DNA from 3 places in the Kitasatospora sp. NPDC002522 genome. Region 3 is predicted to be linked to each of the others. Evidence: riboswitches for the same ligand, from Rfam matches in the RefSeq annotation. Region 3 holds a riboswitch; each other region holds the start of a gene.
What was found. A riboswitch is a leader RNA that binds a small molecule or an ion and turns the genes downstream of it on or off. The one in region 3 is predicted to bind cobalamin.

Region 1 (6,622 bases), on a different contig from region 3:
ACCTCCTTCAGCTTGGTGCGAACGAAGGCCGGGCCCTTGCCGGGCTTGACGTGCTGGAACTCGACGACGGTCCAGAGCTTGCCGCCGTCCAGCTTGAGGACCATGCCGTTCTTGAGATCGTTCGTGGTAGCCACGGGCGCACTTACTCCTGATATGTCCGTTGTCAAAGAACCAAGGCACGCGCGCCGCCGCCGCCCTTGCGGGCTACAGCGCGAGGAGCTCCTTGGTCGTGATGGTGAGCAGCTCGGGTCCGCCCTCCTCCGGAGGCCGCACCACGAGCGTGTCCTCGATCCGGACGCCGCCCCGACCCGGGAGATGAACCCCGGGACCGACGGTGACCGGCACGCGATTGTCCAGTTTACCCATGTCGGCGGGGCCCAGGCGCGGAGCCTCCCGGATCTCCAGGCCGATGCCGTGTCCCAGCGGGTGGACCGACGGCTCGGCGTGTCCGGCGGCCTGCAGGATCGACCGCGCCGCGTCGTCCGGGACGTGCTGCTCGACGCCGGGTCCGAGCGCCTCCCGGCCGGCCCGCTGGGCGTGGAAGACCAGGCGGTGCAGTTCGACCTGCCAGCTCGCCGGGGCGGCGCCGATCACGAAGGTGCGGGCGGTGGAGATGCCGTAGCCGCGGTACTGGGCGCCGAGCGCGACGGTGAGGAAGTCGCCCTCCTCGACCCGGCGGTCGGTGGGCTGGTGGCGCTCCAGCCCGGAGTGGCTGCCGGTGCCGACCGAGACCGGGAAGGCCGCCCGGTCGGCGCCGTGGTCGACCATCCGGCGCTCCAGCTCCATCGCCAGGTGCCGCTCGGTGCGGCCGACCAGGATCGACTCCAGCAGCTCGCTGAGCGCCTGGTCGGCGATCTCGGCGGCGATCCGCAGGTCGGCGATCTCGTGCTCGTCCTTGACCACCCGCAGCCGCTCCACCGCGCGGTCCAGGTCGAGCAGCCGGCCCGCGTCGGCCAGCTCGGCCACCGTGCGGTGCCGACTGACCGTCAGGTCGTGCTCCTCGACGGCCAGGTCGCGCACCCGCAGCCGGGCGGCGGCCTCGGCGGCGGCGAAGGCGGCGTCGGTCTCGGCCGCCACCGGGAGCTGGGTGAGTTCCTCGTCCAGCAGCCGCTCCCCGGCCTCCTCCGCCGGCACGTCCTGCGGCAGGGCCAGCACCGCGCGCTCCCGGGTGAGCAGCAGGGCGGCGCCGACCGGGGGGCAGCCGGTGAGGTAGCGGACGTTGGCGGCGCGCGTGATCAGCGCGGCGTCGGCCCCGGAGGCGCTGCAGTACTCGCGGAGGCGTTCGCGTCGGGCGGCGTGCGCGTCGGACATGCCTCGAGCGTACGAACCCCGGCGACGGCCCGCCCGTCGGGCGCGCCGTCAGGGAATGCGGCGGCGGGCGGGTGCGTTGTGGCCTCATGAAAACGGCAATCGTTGCCGGATTCGCAGGCAGAGGAGGTCGAGATGGCGCGCAGCGAGCTGCGACCGGTGGTGACGCTCCGGTCCACCGCGGGCACGGGCTTCACCTACGTCACCCGGAAGAACCGGCGCAACGACCCGGACCGGATGGCGCTGAGGAAGTTCGACCCGGTCGCGGGGCGGCACGTGGAGTTCCGCGAGACCCGTTGACCGACCAGTACGCGAGTGTGGAGGAGGAGCAGAAATGAAGCAGGGAGTGCACCCCGAGTACCGTCCGGTGGTCTTCCGCGACAAGACCGGGGGCCTGTCGTTCCTGACCGGCTCCACCGCGACGAGCGAGCGGACGGTCGAGTGGACGGACGGGCGGAGCTACCCGGTGGTGGACGTCGAGACCTCCTCGGCGAGCCACCCGTTCTACACCGGGAAGGCCAGGCTGCTGGACACCGCCGGCCGGGTGGAGCTGTACCGCCGCCGCTACGGCGGCTGACGGCCCGTCGGAACGGGGCCCCGGGGTTCGCACCGAACCCCGGGGCCCCGTCGCGTCACTTGCCGGGCGGGGGGACGGAGACCACCAGGGTGAGGCGGCAGGGGACGGTGCCGTGGTTGCCGTAGGCGTGGGCGGTGGCGGCCTCGTAGGAGGCGGTGGAGCCGGCCGGGATGGCGTGGTCGCGGCCGTCCAGGGTGAGGGTGAGGACGCCCTCGTCAACCCGGGCGATCTCGACGGTGCCGGGCGGGTGCGGGTCGGACGCGTGGGCCTCGCCGGGCTGCAGCAGCCAGTCCCAGAGTTCGAGCGGACCGGGGGCCTCGATGCCGTTCAGCAGGACGCCGCGGCCGCCGGACGGGCCGGACCAGAGCCGGACCGCCTCCTCCCCGGGCACGATCCGCACGGTGGAGGTCTCGTCGTAGTCGAGCAGCCGGGCGATCGAGACGCCGAGCGCGTCCGCGAGCCGGACCACGGTGCCCACCGAGGGGTTGGTGCGGCCCTGCTCGATCTGGACCACCATGCCGCGGCTGACGCCGGAACGGGCGGACAGCGCGTCCAGGGTGTGGCCGCGTTCGGTGCGCAGCCGCTTCAGGTTGCGGGCGAGGGCCTGGGTGACGAGGTCGGGATCCGGCACGCGTGAGTCCAATATTCTGGTTGGAGTAGTCCAGTCTCCTGAACTACGCTTCGGGCGGAACGACAGATCCACCGAACTGTACTGCGGAGTCCACCATGCTGCCCTGGAGCTGCGCTTCATGAGCGCCGCGCTCGCCCTGCTCGCCAGCCTGCTCTGGGGAGTCGCCGACTACGGCGGCGGCGCGATCACCCGGCGGCTGCCCGCGCTGACGGTGGTGGTGCTCTCGCAGGCCGCGGCCGCCGCCGTGCTGCTGGTGGCGGTGGTGGCCACCGGCGGCTTCGCGGACGCGGGGCCCGGGCTCTGGTACGCGGTGGCGGCCGGCCTGATCGGGCCGGTCGCGCTGCTGGCCTTCTACCGGGCGCTGGCGCTCGGCCCGATGGGCGTGGTGTCGCCGCTGGCCACGGTCGGGGTGGCGGTGCCGATCGGGGTGGGGCTGGCGGTCGGCGAGCGGCCGGGCCTGACCCAGGTGCTGGGCATCCTGGTCGCGGTCGCCGGGGTGGCGCTGGCCGGCGGTCCGCAGCGCGGCGGGGCCGCGGTCAGCCGTCAGGTGCTGGTGCTGACCCTCGGCGCGGCGCTCACCTTCGGCGCGGTGCTGGCGCTGATCGCGCACGCCAGCAGCGGCGGCGGGCTGCTGCTCGCCCTGCTGGTGCAGCGGGTGACCAACGCCGTGGTGGGCGCCGGGATGCTCGCCGCGGCGGCCCGCCGGCAGCCGCTCGAACTGCGCACCGCCGGGCGGTCGCTGCCCGCGCTGACCGCGGTCGGGGTGGCCGACGTGGCCGCGAACGGGCTGTACGCCGCCGCCTCACACCTGGGCTCGGTGGCGGTCGCGGCCGTGCTGGCCTCGCTCTACCCGGTGGTGACGGCGCTGATGGCGCGCGGGCTGCTGAAGGAGCGGCTGCTGCGGGTGCAGGTGGTCGGCGCGGGGCTGGCGGTGGCCGGCTCGCTGATCCTGGCGGCGGGCTGACACCGCGTCAGCCGCTGCCCGGCCAGGCACCCCGCCCGGTCAACTCCCCGCCCGGTCAGCCCGCGTTCGCGAAGGCGCGGGTGCGCTTGGCGACCTGCCAGTAGCCGATCGCGGCCGCCCAGACCACCACGAACAGGCCGACGATCACGAAGCCCACGTTGTCCAGGCTCAGCCCGGCGATCCACCCGGTGACCGGGTCGGTGAGCGACAGCTTGTCGTGCAGCACGGCGACCAGCTCGATGGTGCCGATCAGGAAGGCCACCGCGATCGACAGGCCCGTGATGGTCAGGTTGTAGTACACCTTGCGGACCGGGTTGGAGAACGCCCACTGGTAGGCGAAGTTCATGAACGTGCCGTCCAGGGTGTCGAACAGGCTCATCCCGGCGGCGAACAGCAGCGGCAGGCAGACCACCGCGTACCAGGGCAGCCCGGCCGCCGCGCCCGAGCCGGCCATCACCATCAGGGTGACCTCGGTGGCGGTGTCGAAGCCCAGGCCCAGCACCATGCCGACCGGGAACATCTGGCCCGGACGGGAGATCGAGCGGGTGGCGCGGTTCAGCACCCGGGCCAGCAGGCCGCGCGACGTCAGGTGCCTCTCCAGCTCGGCCTCGTCGAACTGGCCGGCCCGCATCGCCCGGAACACCCGCAGGATGCCCAGCAGGGCGACCAGGTTGAGCGCGGCGATCAGGTACAGGAAGGCGCCCGAAGCGGTGGTGCCGATGGTGCCCAGCACCTGATGGGTCGTCGACTCGTCGTCCATCAGCGTGCCCGCCAGCGCCGCTCCCCCGGCGACCAGGCCGGCCATGAGCACCACCATCGAGGAGTGGCCGAGGGCGAACCAGAAGCCCACCGAGACCGGGCGGCGGCCGTCCGCCATCAGCTTGCGGGTGGTGTTGTCGATCACCGCGATGTGGTCGGCGTCGAAGGCGTGCCGCATGCCCAGGGTGTACGCGGTGACGCCCAGGCCCACGCCGAACACCTGGGTGCCGACCTGGTACCGGTGCGGCGCCACCAGGAAGAACAGGGTGCCGAAGGCCACCACGTGCAGCGCCAGGATCACGGCCATCAGCCCCGCCGTGCGCAGGGTGTCCTCGCGCCGCCAGCGGAAGCTCGGCAACGCGGCGCCCGGACTGTTCTCGGGCAGGGTCAGTTCGGACGCGGTCATCCGCGGATCACGCTCCAGCACCTCGTGGATCACTTCGTGAGATGCCGTGGCCGGTCTCCTGGCTGACGGGGTGTTGCGCGCCGGCGCCCGGCCTTCCCGGCCGCGACGGGGCCAGTGGCACGAGGTGGGAGCCGACGACTCCCCGATCACAGTGGCGAGGGCCGCTCCGGACTCCTGTGGCGAGGCACAGTGCACCGGCTTCCCGAACACCACGGCCCGACCACCGTAGGACCGACGCGCCCGCAGCGGCAAGGCCGCACGGGCGTGCGGGTCCGCAGGTGGCGAAGATCACGCCCGGGCGGGTCCGGTGACGGCGCGTCACCGGGCCGGGGTGACGGAGCGTCAGGCCATCCAGAAGAAGACGCAGGTCATCCGCTTCTCGTCGAGCGTCGCGCCGTGGTACTCGCTCGCCGTGTGCATCAGGTTGGCGGTGTAGAGCAGCAGCCGGTTGTAGCGGTGCGGGACGGCCAGGTCCTCGGTGAAGGAGTCCGGCGGGACGAAGCGGGTGCCGAGGGCGTCCACCAGGTTGTTGTGCGGGGCGACCACGGTGTTCCCGCCGAGCCGGCCGCCGGGCAGGCTCTGCCGGTAGAAGCTGGTGCCGCACCGCTTCGGGACGCCCGGGTTGAGGTACAGCACCGCGGCGTAGCGGCAGAGCGAGCGGGAGTCGGTGTGCGGCCGCGGCTCGCACTCCCCCGCGCCCACCACCTGCACGCAGTTGTGGTTGAAGGTGCCGCCCTCGGCCTCGCCCAGCGCCCAGATCCGCGGCACCCCGATGGTCTCCCGGACCAGCTTCTCGACGTGTGCCAGCTCCTCGGGCTCCAGCCCGGGCATCGCCCGCAGCCCCGGCCAGGCCTCGGGCTTGTGCGGGTAGCCCTCCTCCCAGTCGGTGCGCGCCAGGTGCCGGGCGCGCACCGCGTCCGGATCGGGCAGCACGTCGTCCAGTACCCAGTAGTCGCGGCCCTTGGTGGGCTTGCGGTAGGGCAGGACGGGCAGCGCCGGGGTCGGGCGCGGGGCCTGGAAGGGTTGAGCAGGCATGGCCCCGACAATAGGAGCGCCGCCCCGCGCCCTCACCCAAGAAGCGGTCAACCTTGCGTCAAGGCTTGGCGATCCGACGGCACGTCAGGGTCGCTGGCAGCTCGGGCACCAGAACAGGTTGCGGGCGGCCAGTTCCTCCGTGCGCACCGGGGTGCCGCAGACCAGGCAGGGCTGGTCGGTGCGGCGGTAGACGTACACCTCGCCGCCGTGGTCGTCCACCCGCGGCGGGCGGCCCATCGCCTCCGGGGTGTGCTCCGGGCGGACGGTGTCGATCCGGCCCGCGGCGGCACCCGCGTGCATCAGCTCCACCAGGTCCGACCAGATCGCCTCCCACTCCGCCCGGCTGAGCGAGCGGCCCGGACGGTGCGGGCTGATGCCGAGCCGGAACAGCACCTCGGCGCGGTAGACGTTGCCGACGCCCGCCAGCACCTTCTGGTCCATCAGCAGCGCGGCCACCGTCGTGCCGCTGCGCGAGATCCGCCGCCAGGCGTCGTCGCCGGCCTGGTCCGGGCGCAGCGGGTCGGGGCCCAGGCGGCGGTGCAGCGCCAGCTTCTCGGCCGGGGTGAGCAGCTCGCAGGTGTTGGGGGCGCGCAGGTCGGCGTAGTGCTCCTCGCCCTGGATCCGCAGCCGGACCTGCCCCACCGGGACGGGGGCCGGCCCGCCGCCGAAGGTGAACCCGCCGTACAGGCCCAGGTGCACGTGCAGCCAGGACTCCCCGAAGCCCAGGAACAGGTGCTTCCCGTGCGCCTCCGCCTCGTCCAGCACTCGGCCGTCCAGTAGTGCGGCGCCCTCCGCGAAGCGGCCCTGCGGGCTGGACACCGCGACCGGTCGGCCGGCGAACAGCGCGGCGTTCTGCCTGGCCAGGCGATGGATGACGTGCCCCTCCGGCACCGGCGTCAACTCCTTGGATCGGGGTGGCTGAAGGACTCCATCATCCCAGCC
Region 2 (6,622 bases), on a different contig from region 3:
GTACGCGACCGTCGCCAACGACTGACGGCAGGTCAGGGGCCGGTGCCGCTTCGGCGGCGCCGGCCCCTTTCGCGTTCCCGGGCCGCCGAGACCGCCGCCACACCGGGACAACACCGGGGCTGCATGGATTCGGGCCCACCTTGTTGGTTCGGAGGAAGGAGACGCCGATGCCGTCCCAGACCGTGGAACTGCCGAAGATCCAGGTGCCCGCCGAGGCGGCCGCCATCACCAGCGACGCCCAGCACGAGCGCGCCTGGTACCCGCCGTACCCGCACCCCCGACCGTACCGACGCTGCCACGAGGTGAACGTTGCTCCATGTCGAGATCGACCGAATCCTGGGAACGGACCCGCAGTTCGGCGCGGCCGGGTTCGAACGGCTCGGGGCGCTGTTCCGCTGCGGCCGGCAGGCGGAGGCGCCGGCGGTCCACGCCGAGCTGCGCGACCTGCTCCGCGAGGAGCAGGGCCTGGACCCGAGCCGGGCGGTCACCGAGCTGCAGGCCGGGATCCTGGCCGGCGACCGGGAGTTGGAACGCTGACGGGGGTGCGGGGCGGTGCCCCGCACCCCCGGTGCGTGCTGCGGTCGGCTCAGAAGTCGTCGTCGAAGGAGACCGAGCCCTCGACGGCGACCTGGTACGCGGAGACCCGGCGCTCGAAGAAGTTGGTCAGCTCCTGGACGTTCTGCAGCTCCATGAACCCGAACGGGTTGGTGGAGCCGTAGCGGATCGGCAGGCCGAGGCGGGCCAGGCGCTGGTCGGCGACGGCCTCCAGGTACTGGCGCATCGACTCGGTGTTCATGCCGGCCAGGCCGTCGCCGCACAGGTCGCGGGCGAACTGGAGCTCGGCCTCGACGGCCTCCTCCAGCATCTCGGTGACCTGCTTGGCCATCTCGTCGTCGAAGAGGTCGGGCTCCTCCTCGCGGACGGTGTCGACCACCGACATGGCGAAGTCCATGTGCATCGACTCGTCGCGGAACACCCAGTTGGTGCCGGTCGCCAGGCCGTGCAGCAGGCCGCGGCTGCGGAACCAGTACACGTACGCGAAGGCGCCGTAGAAGAACAGGCCCTCGACGCAGGCGGCGAAGCAGATCAGGTTGAGGAGGAACGCGCGGCGGTCCTCCTTGGTCTGCAGCGAGTCGAGGTGGTCGACCGCGTTCATGTACTTGAAGCAGAACTGGGCCTTCTGGTGGATGGAGGGGATGTTCTCCACCGCGGCGAAGGCCGCGTTGCGGTCCTCGGGGTCGGGCAGGTAGGTGTCCAGCAGCGTCAGGTAGAACTGGACGTGCACGGCCTCCTCGAACAGCTGCCGGGACAGGTAGAGCCGGGCCTCGGGGGAGTTGATGTGCTTGTAGAGGCTCAGCACCACGTTGTTGGCGACGATCGAGTCGCCGGTGGCGAAGAAGGCCACCAGGCGGCCGATCAGGTGGCGCTCGCCCTCGGAGAGCTTGGCCAGGTCGGCCACGTCCGAGTGCAGGTCCACCTCCTCGACGGTCCAGGTGTTCTTGATCGCGTCCCGGTACCGGTCGTAGAACGACGGGTAGCGCATCGGACGGAGCGTCAGTTCGAAGCCCGGGTCGAGCAGCATCTTCGTGTCGTCGGACATTACTGGCAGGCCTCGCAGGACTCGGGGTTCTCCAGGGAGCAGGCGATGGCGTCCTGCTCCTCCTGGCTGAGGGTCGGGGCGGCCACCGGCACGGGGGCGGCGGCGCGGGCGGCTCCGGAGGCGGCCTGGGCGATCCGGGTCGCGGGGCGGGAGCGCAGGTAGTAGGTGGTCTTGAGACCGACCTTCCAGGCGTAGGAGTACATCGAGGAGAGCTTGCCGATGGTCGGCGCCGCCATGAACAGGTTCAGCGACTGGCTCTGGTCGATGTACGGCTGGCGGGCGGCGGCCAGGTCGATCAGCGCGCGCTGGGGCAGCTCCCACGCCGTGCGGTAGAGCGAACGGACCTCCTGCGGCAGCCAGTTGAACTCCTGGATGGAGCCGTTGGCGTCGCGCAGCGCGTCCCGGGTCTGCTGGTCCCAGACGCCGAGGTCCTTCAGCTCGCGCACCAGGTACGGGTTGACCTGGAGGAACTCGCCGGACAGCGTCTCGCGCTTGAACAGGTTGGAGACCTGCGGCTCGATGCACTCGTAGACGCCGGCGATCGAGGCGATGGTCGCGGTCGGCGCGATGGCGAGCAGCAGCGAGTTGCGCAGGCCGACGGCGGCGATCCGGGCGCGCAGCGCGTCCCAGCGCTCGGTCCACTGCGGGGCGGCCGCACCGAAGTGGTCGATGTGCAGCTGGCCGCGGGCGGCGCGGGTCTCCTCGTACGCCTCGTGCCGGCCGAACTGCTCGGCCAGGTCGGCGGAGCGCTCGTAGGCGGTGAGCATGATGCGCTCGGCGATCAGGGTGGAGAGGGTCTTCGCCTCGGCGGAGTCGAAGTCGATCCGCAGCTTGAAGAAGACGTCCTGCAGGCCCATCACGCCCAGGCCCACCGGGCGCCAGCGGGAGTTGGACGCCCCGGCCTCGGTGGTCGGGTAGAAGTTGATGTCGATCACGCGGTCGAGGAAGGTCACCGCGGTGCGGACGGTGGCGTCCAGGCGCTCCCAGTCCATCGCGCTCGTGAGGTCGTCGACCGAGGCGCCCGGGGCGACGTGCGCGCCCAGGTTGACCGAGCCGAGGTTGCAGACCGCGGTCTCGGAGTCGTCGGTGACCTCCAGGATCTCGGTGCACAGGTTCGAGGAGTGCACCACGCGGCCCGGCAGCGCGGTCTGGTTGGCGGCCCGGTTGGAGGCGTCCTTGAAGGTCATCCAGCCGTTGCCGGTCTGCGCCAGGGTGCGCATCATCCGGGCGTACAGGGTCTGCGCGGGGATGGTGCGCACGGCCTTGCCGGCCAGCTCGGCCTTGCGGTACGCCTCGTCGAAGTCGGCGCCCCACAGGTCGACCAGCTCGGGCACGTCGGCGGGGGAGAACAGCGACCAGTCCTGGTTGGCGTTCACCCGGCGCATGAACTCGTCCGGGATCCAGTGCGCCAGGTTCAGGTTGTGGGTGCGCCGCGCCTCCTCGCCGGTGTTGTCGCGCAGCTCCAGGAACTCCTCGATGTCGGCGTGCCAGGTCTCCAGGTAGACGCAGGCCGCGCCCTTGCGCCGGCCGCCCTGGTTGACCGCCGCCACGGAGGAGTCCAGGGTGCGCAGGAACGGCACGATGCCGTTGGACTGCCCGTTGGTGCCGCGGATCAGCGAGCCGCGGGAGCGGATCCGGGAGTAGGACAGGCCGATGCCGCCGGCGTGCTTGGACAGCCGGGCGATCTGCGCGTAGCGGTTGTAGATCGAGTCCAGGTTGTCCAGCGGCGAGTCCAGCAGGTAGCAGGAGGACATCTGCGGGTGCCGGGTGCCGGAGTTGAACAGCGTCGGGGAGGACGTCAGGTACTCCAGCCGGCTCATCAGCCGGTACAGCTCGGCCACCTCGTGCACCGAGCGCTCGTCGGTGCCGACCGCGAGGCCCGCCGCCACGCGGAGCAGGAAGTGCTGCGGGGTCTCGACCACCTTGCGGGTGATCGGGTGGCGCAGCAGGTAGCGGGACTGGACGGTGCGCAGGCCGAAGTACTCGAAGCGGTCGTCGCCCTGAGGGTCGATCAGCGCGTCGAAGAGCGCGGCGTGCTCGGCGACGTAGGCGGCGGTGGCGTCGCCGATCAGGCCCTCGGCGTGGCCGACGGCGACCGAGTCGGAGAACGCGGTGACGCCCTGGGTGCGGGCCTCGTCACGGATCTCCAGGGCGAGCAGGCGGGCGGCCAGCTTCGAGTACTGGGGGTCCTCGGCGATCATCGACGCGGCGGCCTCCACGGCCAGCCCGCGCAGCTCGGCGAAGTCCGAGCCGGCATGGCGGCCGCGCAGTGCGGCGGCGGCGACGTGGCCGGGGTCCACCTGGGGGAGATCGGTGCTGCGGTCGGTGAGCAGCCGAAGCAGCGCCGCACCGGGATCGGTGAAGGTGTCGGCGGAACCCTGGGACGGCAGGGTGACTGAGGCGGCGACGGTCAAGGCGCACTCTCTCCTGTGGCGGCGGTCGGACGTGGCACGGTTGTCCGGATCCGCGCGTGCGGCAGGGGAGGACGGCACGCCGAAAACGCGTAACGGCGCGCGAAAGACCCACCCCCGGCCCGCCCGCGAGACCGGACGGCAAAGCAGTGCTGCATGGCGTCTGCGGGGATGCCGTGTCGCACACCGTCGGCAGGTCCTCGGACTGCGCGGGCGTCGCTGCAGCCCGCTCACCGTTGCGGGGCAGTCCCGGACTCGCACCGGGTTCCCCTGCGTTGACAGCGAGAGTGAGCATACATGTAGTGGCGGCTGGAGCTGGAAGCACCAGATGTAGTAGCGCGTGTCGTGTCGGCCCGTCCGCGCGTAGACAACAGGACGGATGCGAAGCGCCCGTCAGAACCGGATCGTGTAGACCATCAGCTGAAGGCCGGGCATCGGCTGCCAGTCCCGGGCGGGGGTGCGGACGAAGCCCAGCGCCTCGTAGATCCGGTGCGCGGCGGTCATCGCGGGCCGGGTGGAGAACGCCATTCCGGCCAGGCCCAGCTCCCGGCTGCGCTCCATCGCGGCGGCCACCAGGGCCCGGCCGACGCCGCGGCCGCGGGCCGCCGCGCCGACCGCCAGCATCCGGATCTCGCCCTCGTGCGGCTCGGCGATGTCCGCCCACTCGGTGCCGCCGGCGGCGAAGGTCACACAGCCGAGGACCTGCCCCGACGCGTCGACCGCGACCAGGAGTTCGGCCTCCCGGTCGCGGCGCGCGGCGTCCCTCAGCAGGTGGACGTACGGGGAATCGGAGCGGGTGTGGCCGTCGCCGACGAAGGCCTCGACGCTGACCGCGCCGGCGCCTTCGAGGTCCTCGGCGAGGGCGCGGCGGATGATCGGGGGCTGCATTCGGACAGTGTGCCGGAGCGGATCCGGCGCGGGTCGGCGAGGTCCGGGTCGACGGGATAGCCGGTGGGGCGGTGGCGGTTGTCCCGGCCGTGCCTGGTGGTCCGGTCCAGGTCGCGGCCGACCAGGACGCCGAGGAGTCCGAAACTGCCGAGGAGGCCCAGCAGGGCGAGCGCGGTGGTCATGGGTCCACTCTCCGCTCCGGGCGCACCGCGTACGAGTGGCAGGAAAGCCTGCTTGCCTCGAAATCCTGCCACTGCCATCCTGGACCCATGCTGAGCAACGTCGCGGTGATCGTGCTGGAGGAGGTCCACCCCTTCGAACTGGGCGTGGCCTGCGAGGTGTTCGGCCTGGACCGGAGCGAGGAGGGCCTGCCGGTCTACGACTTCGCGCTGGTCGGCGACCGCCCCGGCCCGATGCGCACGCACGCCGGGTTCAGCATCGACGTGCCGCACGGCCCCGAGCGGATCGCCGAGGCCGACCTGGTGATCGCCACCGCCACCGGCATCCGCGACCACTACCCCGAGGAGCTGTGCGAGGCGCTGCGCGCCGCGCTGGCCCGCGGCGCGCACCTGCTGTCGATCTGCTCCGGCAGCTTCCTGCTCGGCGCGGCCGGCCTGCTCGACGGCCGGCGCTCCACCACCCACTGGCGGTATGCGGACCTGATGGCCGAGCGCTTCCCGCTGACCACCGTCGAACCGGACGTGCTGTACGTCGACGACGACCCCGTGATCACCTCGGCGGGCACCGCGGCCGGCATCGACGCCTGCCTGCACCTGGTGCGCAAGGTGCAGGGCGCCGAGGTGGCCCGCGGCATCGCCCGCCGGATGGTGGTCGCCCCGCACCGGGACGGCGGGCAGGCCCAGTTCATCAACCGCCCGCTGCCGGAGGGCGAGGGCGACTCCCTCGGCGGGGTGCTGGAGTGGATGCGCCGCCACCTGGAGGAGGAGACCAGCGTCGAGCGGCTCGCCCAGCTCGCCCACATGTCGCCGCGCACCTTCGCCCGCCGCTTCCAGCAGGAGACCGGCACCACCCCGCACCGCTGGCTGATCGGGCAGCGGGTGCTGTTCGCCCAGCGGCTGCTGGAGTCCACCGACGAGAGCGTGGACGCCGTCGCCGCGCGCTGCGGCTTCGGCAACGCCGCCACCCTGCGCCACCACTTCGGCCGCCGGCTCGGCACCACCCCGCAGGCCTACCGGCGGGCCTTCGGCCACCCCCGGCCGGCCGTGAGCCCGGCGGCCTGAGCCCCGCCCCGACGGCCCGCACGCCGTCCCGGGGCCCTCCCGCGGCCCTGACGGCGCGTCAGGACAGGTGGCCGGTCTGGTTCCAGGACTGCGGGCGCAGCCGCCCGTCGCGGGCCCGCCAGACGCTGGTCGAGCAGTTGGCGACCGGGTCGAGGGCCAGCAGCTGCTCCTCGCCGAGCCGGTCCAGCACGTGGCGCATCATCAGCACCGTGCAGTCGTGCGCCACCACCAGCACCGGCCGACCGGCCTCCTCCTCGGCCAGGTCGCGCAGCAGCGAGCGCACCCGCAGCGCCACGTCCAGCCAGGACTCGCCGCCCGGCGGGCGGTAGTACAGCTCGCCCATCCGGCGGCGGCGCTCGGCCTCCGCGGGGTGGTCACGCTCGATCGCGGCCTTGGTGAGCATCTCCAGCACCCCGAGTTCGCGGTCGCGCAGCCGCTCGTCGTAGCGCACCGGCAGGCCGACCGGGACGGCGCCCATGCCG
Region 3 (6,622 bases):
GGCCGGCGGCGCGGGCGTCCTCGGGGAGGAGCTCGCCGCGCTTGTCGACCTCGGCGAGCTCGCCGGCCCAGCGCGCGACGCGGACGGCGTCGGCGAGCATCCGGCGGGCCAGCGGGGCGAGTTCGGCGGGCGCGGGGAAGCCGTCCGGGACGGGCACGCGGCCGCGTCCGGGCTTGGCGGGGACCCGGCGTCGGTTGGTGCCGGGTACAGTGCCGTCCGCCCGCCCGGCCGTGCCGGGCAGACGGGTCACCGTCGCACCGGTGCGGATCGGCTGGTGCGGGGCATCACGGTCGCGCGGGTTCCGAGACGTCACGCCGTGCAGTCTTCCCCTTGCACGGGCCTTCTGTCACATCGACTGCCGGGCTGTCTCGGCGCGCTGTCCCAACCGTTCGAACGAAGGGTGGACAAGCCACCGCAAAGCGGGACGGATCGCTCCGTTTTCTGGCATGCACATGAACAATACCGCGCAGCCTGCGAGAACAGGACGCGGTGGCCGGCGTTCCGGTTCCGCCTGGTGATCGCCGTCACGGCGCCGGCCGCCGCCGTCACAGCAGCGGCGTGAGGAAGCGGCGCAGCGCCTCGGTGTAGGCCGCCGGGTCGGCGTTCCACAGGGCGGCGTGTGCGGCGTCCGGGACGGGCTGGAGGCTCACCAGGTCGTCCCGGCTGGTGGCGAGGCGCTGGGCGGCCGCCCAGGGGGCGATCCGGTCAGCGGGGCTGTGCAGCACCAGCGCGGGGGCGGGCAGGTCGGTGCCGGCCGCGATCCGGGCGAAGCCGGCCAGGTCGACGCCGGTGCGGCCCTGCGCGGCGAGCGAGCCGAGTTCGGCGAGAGCCGGGGACGCGCCGCCGCGGGCGCTCTCCCGGCGCATCGTCTCGGTCAGGTCCAGCACCGCCGAGTCCAGCACCAGGCCGGCGATCCGCTCCCGCCAGGTCGAGCGGGCCGCGGTCTGCAGCGCGATGCTCGCCCCGACCGACCAGCCGTACAGCACCACCCGGCCCGCGCCGTGGTCCAGGGCGTGGACGATCGCCGCCTCGACGTCTCGCCACTCGGTCTCGCCGAAGTGCCCCAGGCCGTCCGGGGAGGCGGGCGCGCCCTCGTCGCCGCGGTAGGTGACGGTCAGGGTGGGCAGGCGCAGCGCGTGCAGCAGCGGCAGCACCGGCAGCGCCTGGGTGCGGTCGGCGCCGGGGCCGTGGATCAGCACCACCCAGGTGCCGCGGATCCCGGTGGTGTGCCAGGCCGGGAGCGGGCCGAGCTCGCCGTCGACCGCGGTGTCGGTGAAGTCCAGGCCGGCGGCGGTGCGCGGGTCCCCGATCAGCACCCGCGGGGTGACCCGGACCTCGGTGCCGACGGCCAGGGTGCCGCCGTCGGCCCGCTCCAGCCGCCGCAGGACCCGCTGCTCGCCGCGGTCCAGGACACCGCCGACCACCGCGTGCCCGCCGTCCGGCCACTCCAGCGCGTAGTGCCCGGTCAGCAGGGTCTCCTCGGTCCGGGTCAGCCCGACCCGGCCGGGACCCAGGTCCTGCACCACCACCCGCGTCGCGGCGAACGGCTCCACCTCCCCGGGCCGCACCACCCGGTTCGACACCTTCCTCCCGAGCAGCAGGAACGCCGCCCCGGTCCCTGCTGCGGCGGCTGCGACAACGGCGGCGGTTCCCCAACGCATCGACGGCACTCCCCGGCTGACGGTCCATGGCTACGAGCACCAGTCCACCCGCAGACGCCGCCCCCGGCGACCCGGGACGCGCGAGCGGGTGGTCGGCCGGGGAGCCGACCGCCGGTGACAGCGGGACGGTGCACCGGGAGCGGCCGCGCTCCGGGTCATGCGCGCCGACGAGCCCTCGGCATCGGTTGGCGGGGACCGCCCTCGACGAGGTGGCCGTAGCCGCCGGCCTCCCAGACCAGCGCCCGGAATTCCTGCAGGGTCAGCGCTGTGGCCTCTTCGCCCGACTCGGTGCGGAAGTGGACGGTGCCGCAGCGGGCGCAGTACCAGCCTCGGGACCAGAGCCGCTCGGCAGCCGCCCGACCCGCCAGGAGCCGTTTTCGGGCCGACCGATGCTTGGCCGCGCGGACGAACAGCGCGATCGCCGCCACCAGCGCCAGTGCGGAGATCCAGCCCAGGAAGGCGAAGTCGGGCCGTGGCGAGTCCGCGACCGGAGTGCGGTCGAACGGGTAGTTCTGCGGGTGCGTCGCCGTGGTGCGGTCACTGAACCAGTGGCCGGCGGCGGCGCCTGCGATGAAGGTCCCGATGGACACCAGTCCCAACATCCCCGCGAGACAACCGAGCGGTGACGGCATGGACAAGAGCCCCGGTGCCGGTTCCAGAGCACCCGACAGGGACGTGGTGACACTGCGGGTGACGGTCTCCTCGGGATCGTCGAAACGAGCCGGAGTCGTGATCCTGACGCTGTCCCGCCCGGCGTGGTAGACGGCCGGAACGCCGGCCACCTCGTCGGTGAGTCCGCAGCTCGGGCACGGTTGCAGCAGCGGTGGCCCGGTGTCTTCGATCCTTGCCATGGAACCCCCTGGGTGCGTTCTGCCGGTCGGGCGCGGCCATGCTGACAGACGACGGGGCGAGACGGTGATGATCTGAGCGAAGACTGAGGATCGGCCGTTCGACCGACCCTTGGCACCCGTCCGCTAGGCCGCCAGTTCCTCGGCCAGGAGTTGCCAGAAGCGCGGGGTGACCGGGGGGCGGGGCGGGGGCGGGGTGGCGCCCCAGTGGGTGGGGGTGTGGTGTTCGGACTGGAGGGTGGCGAGGGTGTGTTCGAGGGCTTCGGGGGCGACCGGGACGATGCGGGCGATGGGGCGGAGTTGGGCCTGCCAGCGGCCCTGGACGACCTGGCGGAGGCGGGAGTCGAGTTCGGCGTCGCGGCCGGTGAGGTGGACCAGGGTGCGGAGGTCGACGCCGAGGACGACGGCGAGGGTGTGGGTCTGTTCCTCGTCGCCGGTCCACTTCCCGGTGGCTTCGGCCTTCTGGTAGGTGGCGGGCGCGAGGCCGAGGCGGCGGGCGGCCTGTTCCTGGCTGAGCTCGCGGGCCAGCCGGAAGTCGCGCAGGGTGCGCGGGGCTCCGCCCATGAGCTGGACGGGCGGGCACCAGAGGGTGCGGGCGAGGGCGATGAGCTCCTCTTCGGTGGGGACGATGTGGCCGCTCTCCCAGCCGAGGACGTGGGCGGGCAGCAGGCGGATGCCGTGGGCGGCGAGGCCTTCGGCGACCTGATCGGGTGTCAGGCCGAGGCCGGTCCGGTGGGCCCGGGCCGCGGCGGGGGAGAACGGCACGGGCGGGGCCGGCAGCTGTCTGCGTCGCATGCCCCCTGAACGTACGGGCGGACGGCGGCGGGCCCCACCCGCCGAAGACACGAAGCGGGGCGGGCGGTCCCGGCCGACGACTGGTCGATCGAACGAGAGGGGGGTGGACGAACCGGACGCCGGATCGGACGTAGTGACGGAGCGACAGCCGCTCGGCCGGGAGCGCTCGGACGGCGACCGTGTGTGACCAAACCCTCCGTCACCTCGGTTGACTGGCGGGAAGCGGGCGTGGTGGGATCTTCGGGCCAAACGGAGGTAAGCAGAGGAAGCCGGTGCGAGTCCGGCGCGGTCCCGCCACTGTGACCGGGGAGCCCGATGGGGCGTCCGGGAGTCAGGAGACTCTGGCCTTTCGTTCCGTCGATCCAGGGCGCGGACCCTGAGTGAGGACACGACGCCATGCGGGCTGCCCCGTACCTGGTGGGCGCGGTCGCGGGGTACCTCGCGGACGCCCGGCTGGGCGACCCTCGGCGCGGGCATCCGGTCGCCCTGTTCGGCAGCGCCGCCGCCCGGTTGGAGAAGCGCCTGTGGCGTGACCACCGCGGGGCCGGGGCGGTGCACACCGCGCTCGCCGTGGGCGCGGTCGCCGCGGGCACGGTGCTCGCCGAGCGCGCGGTGCGGCGTTCGCGGCCGGCCGCGGCCGCGCTGACGGCCGCCGCCACCTTCACCGTGCTGGGCGGGACGTCGCTGACCCGGGAGGCGCGGACCGTCGGACGGTCGTTGGCGGCCGGGGATCTGACGGCGGCTCGGGAGCGTCTCCCCCACCTGTGCGGACGCGACCCCTCCGGCCTGGACGAGCAGCAGGTGGCCCGGGCGGTGGTGGAGTCGGTCGCCGAGAACACCGCGGACGCCGTGGTGAACGCCCTGGTGTGGGGCGGACTGGCGGGCGCCCCGGGGTTGTTGGCGTTCCGTGCGGTCAACACGCTGGACGCGATGGTGGGCCACAGGTCCGCGCGGTACCGCCGTTTCGGCTGGGCCGCGGCGCGGCTGGACGACGTCGCGGGCTGGCCGGGTGCCCGGCTCACCGCGCTGCTGACGGTCGCCGCCTCGGGCGCCCCGGGCCGGACCTGGCGGGTCTGGCGGCGGGACGGCTCCGCCCACCCGAGCCCGAACGCCGGGCAGGCCGAGTCGGCGTTCGCGGGCGCGCTCGGCGTCCGCCTCGGCGGGACGCTGCAGTACGGCGAGCGGGTCGAGCACCGGCCGGTCCTGGGCGCGGAGCTCCCCCCGGTCGGCGTCGCGGACATCGAACGGGCCTGCCGGCTGTCGCGGCGGGTGGGGGCCCTGGCGCTGGGGGTCACCGTCGCCGCGCGGGCCGTGGCGCTGTCGCGCCCCCGGGGTGCGTTCTCCTCTTCCTCTCTCCCCTCCGAAGGAGCCCGCCCGTGAACGGCGCGTTGCTGGTCGCCGGTACGACGTCCGATGCCGGGAAGAGCGTGGTCACCGCGGGGATCTGCCGGTGGCTGTCCCGGCAGGGGGTGCGGGTGGCGCCGTTCAAGGCGCAGAACATGTCGTTGAACTCGTTCGTGACGGCCGACGGGGCGGAGATCGGCCGGGCGCAGGCGATGCAGGCGCAGGCGGCGGGGGTGGAGCCGGAGGCGGCGATGAACCCGGTGCTGCTGAAGCCGGGGGCGGACGGGCGCAGCCAGGTGGTGCTGCTCGGGCGGGCCGTCGCGGAGGTCGGGGCGCTGGACTACCGGGAGCGCAAACCGGTGCTGCTGGAGCGGTCGTTGGAGTGCCTGGCGGACCTGCGGTCGCGGTTCGACGTGGTGGTCTGCGAGGGCGCGGGCTCCCCGGCGGAGATCAACCTGCGGGACCGGGACATCGCCAACATGGGCCTGGCGTCGGCGGCGCGGCTGCCGGTCGTGGTGGTCGGCGACATCGACCGCGGCGGGGTGTTCGCGTCGATGTTCGGCACCCTGGCGCTGCTGTCCGCGGAGGACCAGGCGCTGATCTCGGGCTGGATCGTCAACAAGTTCCGCGGCGACGCCCGGCTGCTCGCGCCGGGGCTGGAGATGCTGCGGCAGTTGACGGGCCGTCCGGTGCTGGGGACGTTCCCGATGCTGTCGGGGCTGTGGCTGGACGCCGAGGACTCGCTGGACCTGGCGTCGGTGGCGCAGCGCCCGCCGGTGGCCGGGCCGGCCGGGGCGGAGGTGCTGCGGGTCGCGGTGGTGCGGCTGCCCCGGCTGTCGAACTTCACGGACGTGGACGCGCTGGCCCAGGAGCCGGGGGTGCTGGTCCGCTGGGCGACCCGGCCGGAGGAGCTGGCGGACGCCGACCTGGTGGTGCTGCCGGGGACCCGAGCGACCGTGGCGGACCTGGCGTGGCTGCGCGCGCAGGGGCTGGCCGAGCCGCTGGCGGCGCGCGCCGCGGAGGGCCGGCCGGTGCTCGGGGTGTGCGGCGGCTACCAGATGCTGGGCCGTCGGATCGTGGACACCGTCGAGTCGGGCGCGGGCGCGGTGGACGGGCTGGGGCTGCTGCCGACCCGGGTGGTGTTCGGGCGGGAGAAGGTGTTGGCCCGTCCGGTCGGGGTGGCGTTGGGCGAACGCGTGGAGGGGTACGAGATCCACCACGGGGTGGTGGCGGTGGAGGGCGGCGAGGTGTTCGTCGCGGGGCCGGACGGATCGGCCCTGGACGGCTGCCGGGTGGGCTCGGTGTGGGGGACGACCTGGCACGGGGTGTTGGAGAACGACGCGTTCCGGCGGGTGTTCCTGCGCGAGGTGGCGCGGGCGGCCGGGCGGGCGTTCACGCCGTCGCCGGACACCTCGTTCGCCGCGGCGCGCGAGCGCCGGTTGGACGCGCTGGGTGATCTGGTGGCGGAGCACGCCGACACCGACGCGCTGTGGAAGCTGATCGAGAACGGGGCGCCGGCGGGTCTGCCGTTCGTGCCGCCCGGGGCTCCGGCCCCGGTGGAGATGGAGGGTGCCAAGTGAGCGAACTGACCGATGCCCGTTACCCGTTCACCGCGATCGTGGGGATGGACGACCTGCGGCTGGGGCTGCTGCTGAACGCGGTGTCACCGGCCGTGGGCGGGGTGCTGGTGCGGGGTGAGAAGGGCACCGCGAAGTCCACCATGGTGCGCGCGCTGGCGGGGCTGCTGCCGTCGATCGCCACCGTGCCGGGGTGCCGCTTCGCCTGCGACCCGGCGTCGCCGGACCCGCAGTGCCCGGACGGGCCGCACGACGGCGCGGCGGTGAGCGACCGCCCGGCGTACCTGGTGGAGCTGCCGGTTGGCGTCTCCGAGGACCGGGTGGTCGGCTCGCTGGACCTGGAGCGGGCGCTCGCGGAGGGCGTGAAGGCGTACGAGCCGGGCCTGTTGGCGAAGGC

Region 1: linked by a shared signal. The riboswitch ahead of ACWD4U_RS31675 (Nickel transporter NicT) and the one ahead of ACWD4U_RS15405 (cobalamin biosynthesis protein) in region 3 are both predicted to bind cobalamin.
Region 2: linked by a shared signal. The riboswitch ahead of ACWD4U_RS04685 (ribonucleoside-diphosphate reductase subunit alpha) and the one ahead of ACWD4U_RS15405 (cobalamin biosynthesis protein) in region 3 are both predicted to bind cobalamin.

The regions. Positions count from the first base shown of each region.
Region 1 covers NZ_JBSFXE010000057.1:11,562-18,183, reverse strand. The annotation lists gene efp (elongation factor P) at 1-134, opposite strand, end outside; gene ACWD4U_RS31700 (aminopeptidase P family protein) at 205-1,311, opposite strand; gene rpmG (50S ribosomal protein L33) at 1,444-1,608, shown strand; gene ACWD4U_RS31690 (type B 50S ribosomal protein L31) at 1,643-1,885, shown strand; gene ACWD4U_RS31685 (helix-turn-helix domain-containing protein) at 1,941-2,516, opposite strand; gene ACWD4U_RS31680 (DMT family transporter) at 2,635-3,480, shown strand; gene ACWD4U_RS31675 (Nickel transporter NicT) at 3,536-4,645, opposite strand; cobalamin riboswitch at 4,677-4,874, opposite strand; gene ACWD4U_RS31670 (DUF6445 family protein) at 4,988-5,680, opposite strand; gene ACWD4U_RS31665 (Fpg/Nei family DNA glycosylase) at 5,765-6,571, opposite strand.
Region 2 covers NZ_JBSFXE010000004.1:113,722-120,343, forward strand. The annotation lists gene def (peptide deformylase) at 1-25, shown strand, start outside; gene ACWD4U_RS04675 (BTAD domain-containing putative transcriptional regulator) at 310-537, shown strand; gene ACWD4U_RS04680 (ribonucleotide-diphosphate reductase subunit beta) at 587-1,600, opposite strand; gene ACWD4U_RS04685 (ribonucleoside-diphosphate reductase subunit alpha) at 1,600-4,014, opposite strand; cobalamin riboswitch at 4,186-4,312, opposite strand; gene ACWD4U_RS04690 (GNAT family N-acetyltransferase) at 4,405-4,899, opposite strand; gene ACWD4U_RS04695 (helix-turn-helix domain-containing protein) at 5,169-6,140, shown strand; gene ACWD4U_RS04700 (histidine phosphatase family protein) at 6,199-6,622, opposite strand, start outside.
Region 3 covers NZ_JBSFXE010000015.1:66,956-73,577, reverse strand. The annotation lists gene ACWD4U_RS15425 (hypothetical protein) at 1-313, opposite strand, end outside; gene ACWD4U_RS15420 (alpha/beta hydrolase) at 546-1,661, opposite strand; gene ACWD4U_RS15415 (hypothetical protein) at 1,817-2,512, opposite strand; gene ACWD4U_RS15410 (helix-turn-helix domain-containing protein) at 2,636-3,304, opposite strand; cobalamin riboswitch at 3,522-3,667, shown strand; gene ACWD4U_RS15405 (cobalamin biosynthesis protein) at 3,701-4,684, shown strand; gene ACWD4U_RS15400 (cobyric acid synthase) at 4,681-6,228, shown strand; gene ACWD4U_RS15395 (putative cobaltochelatase) at 6,273-6,622, shown strand, end outside.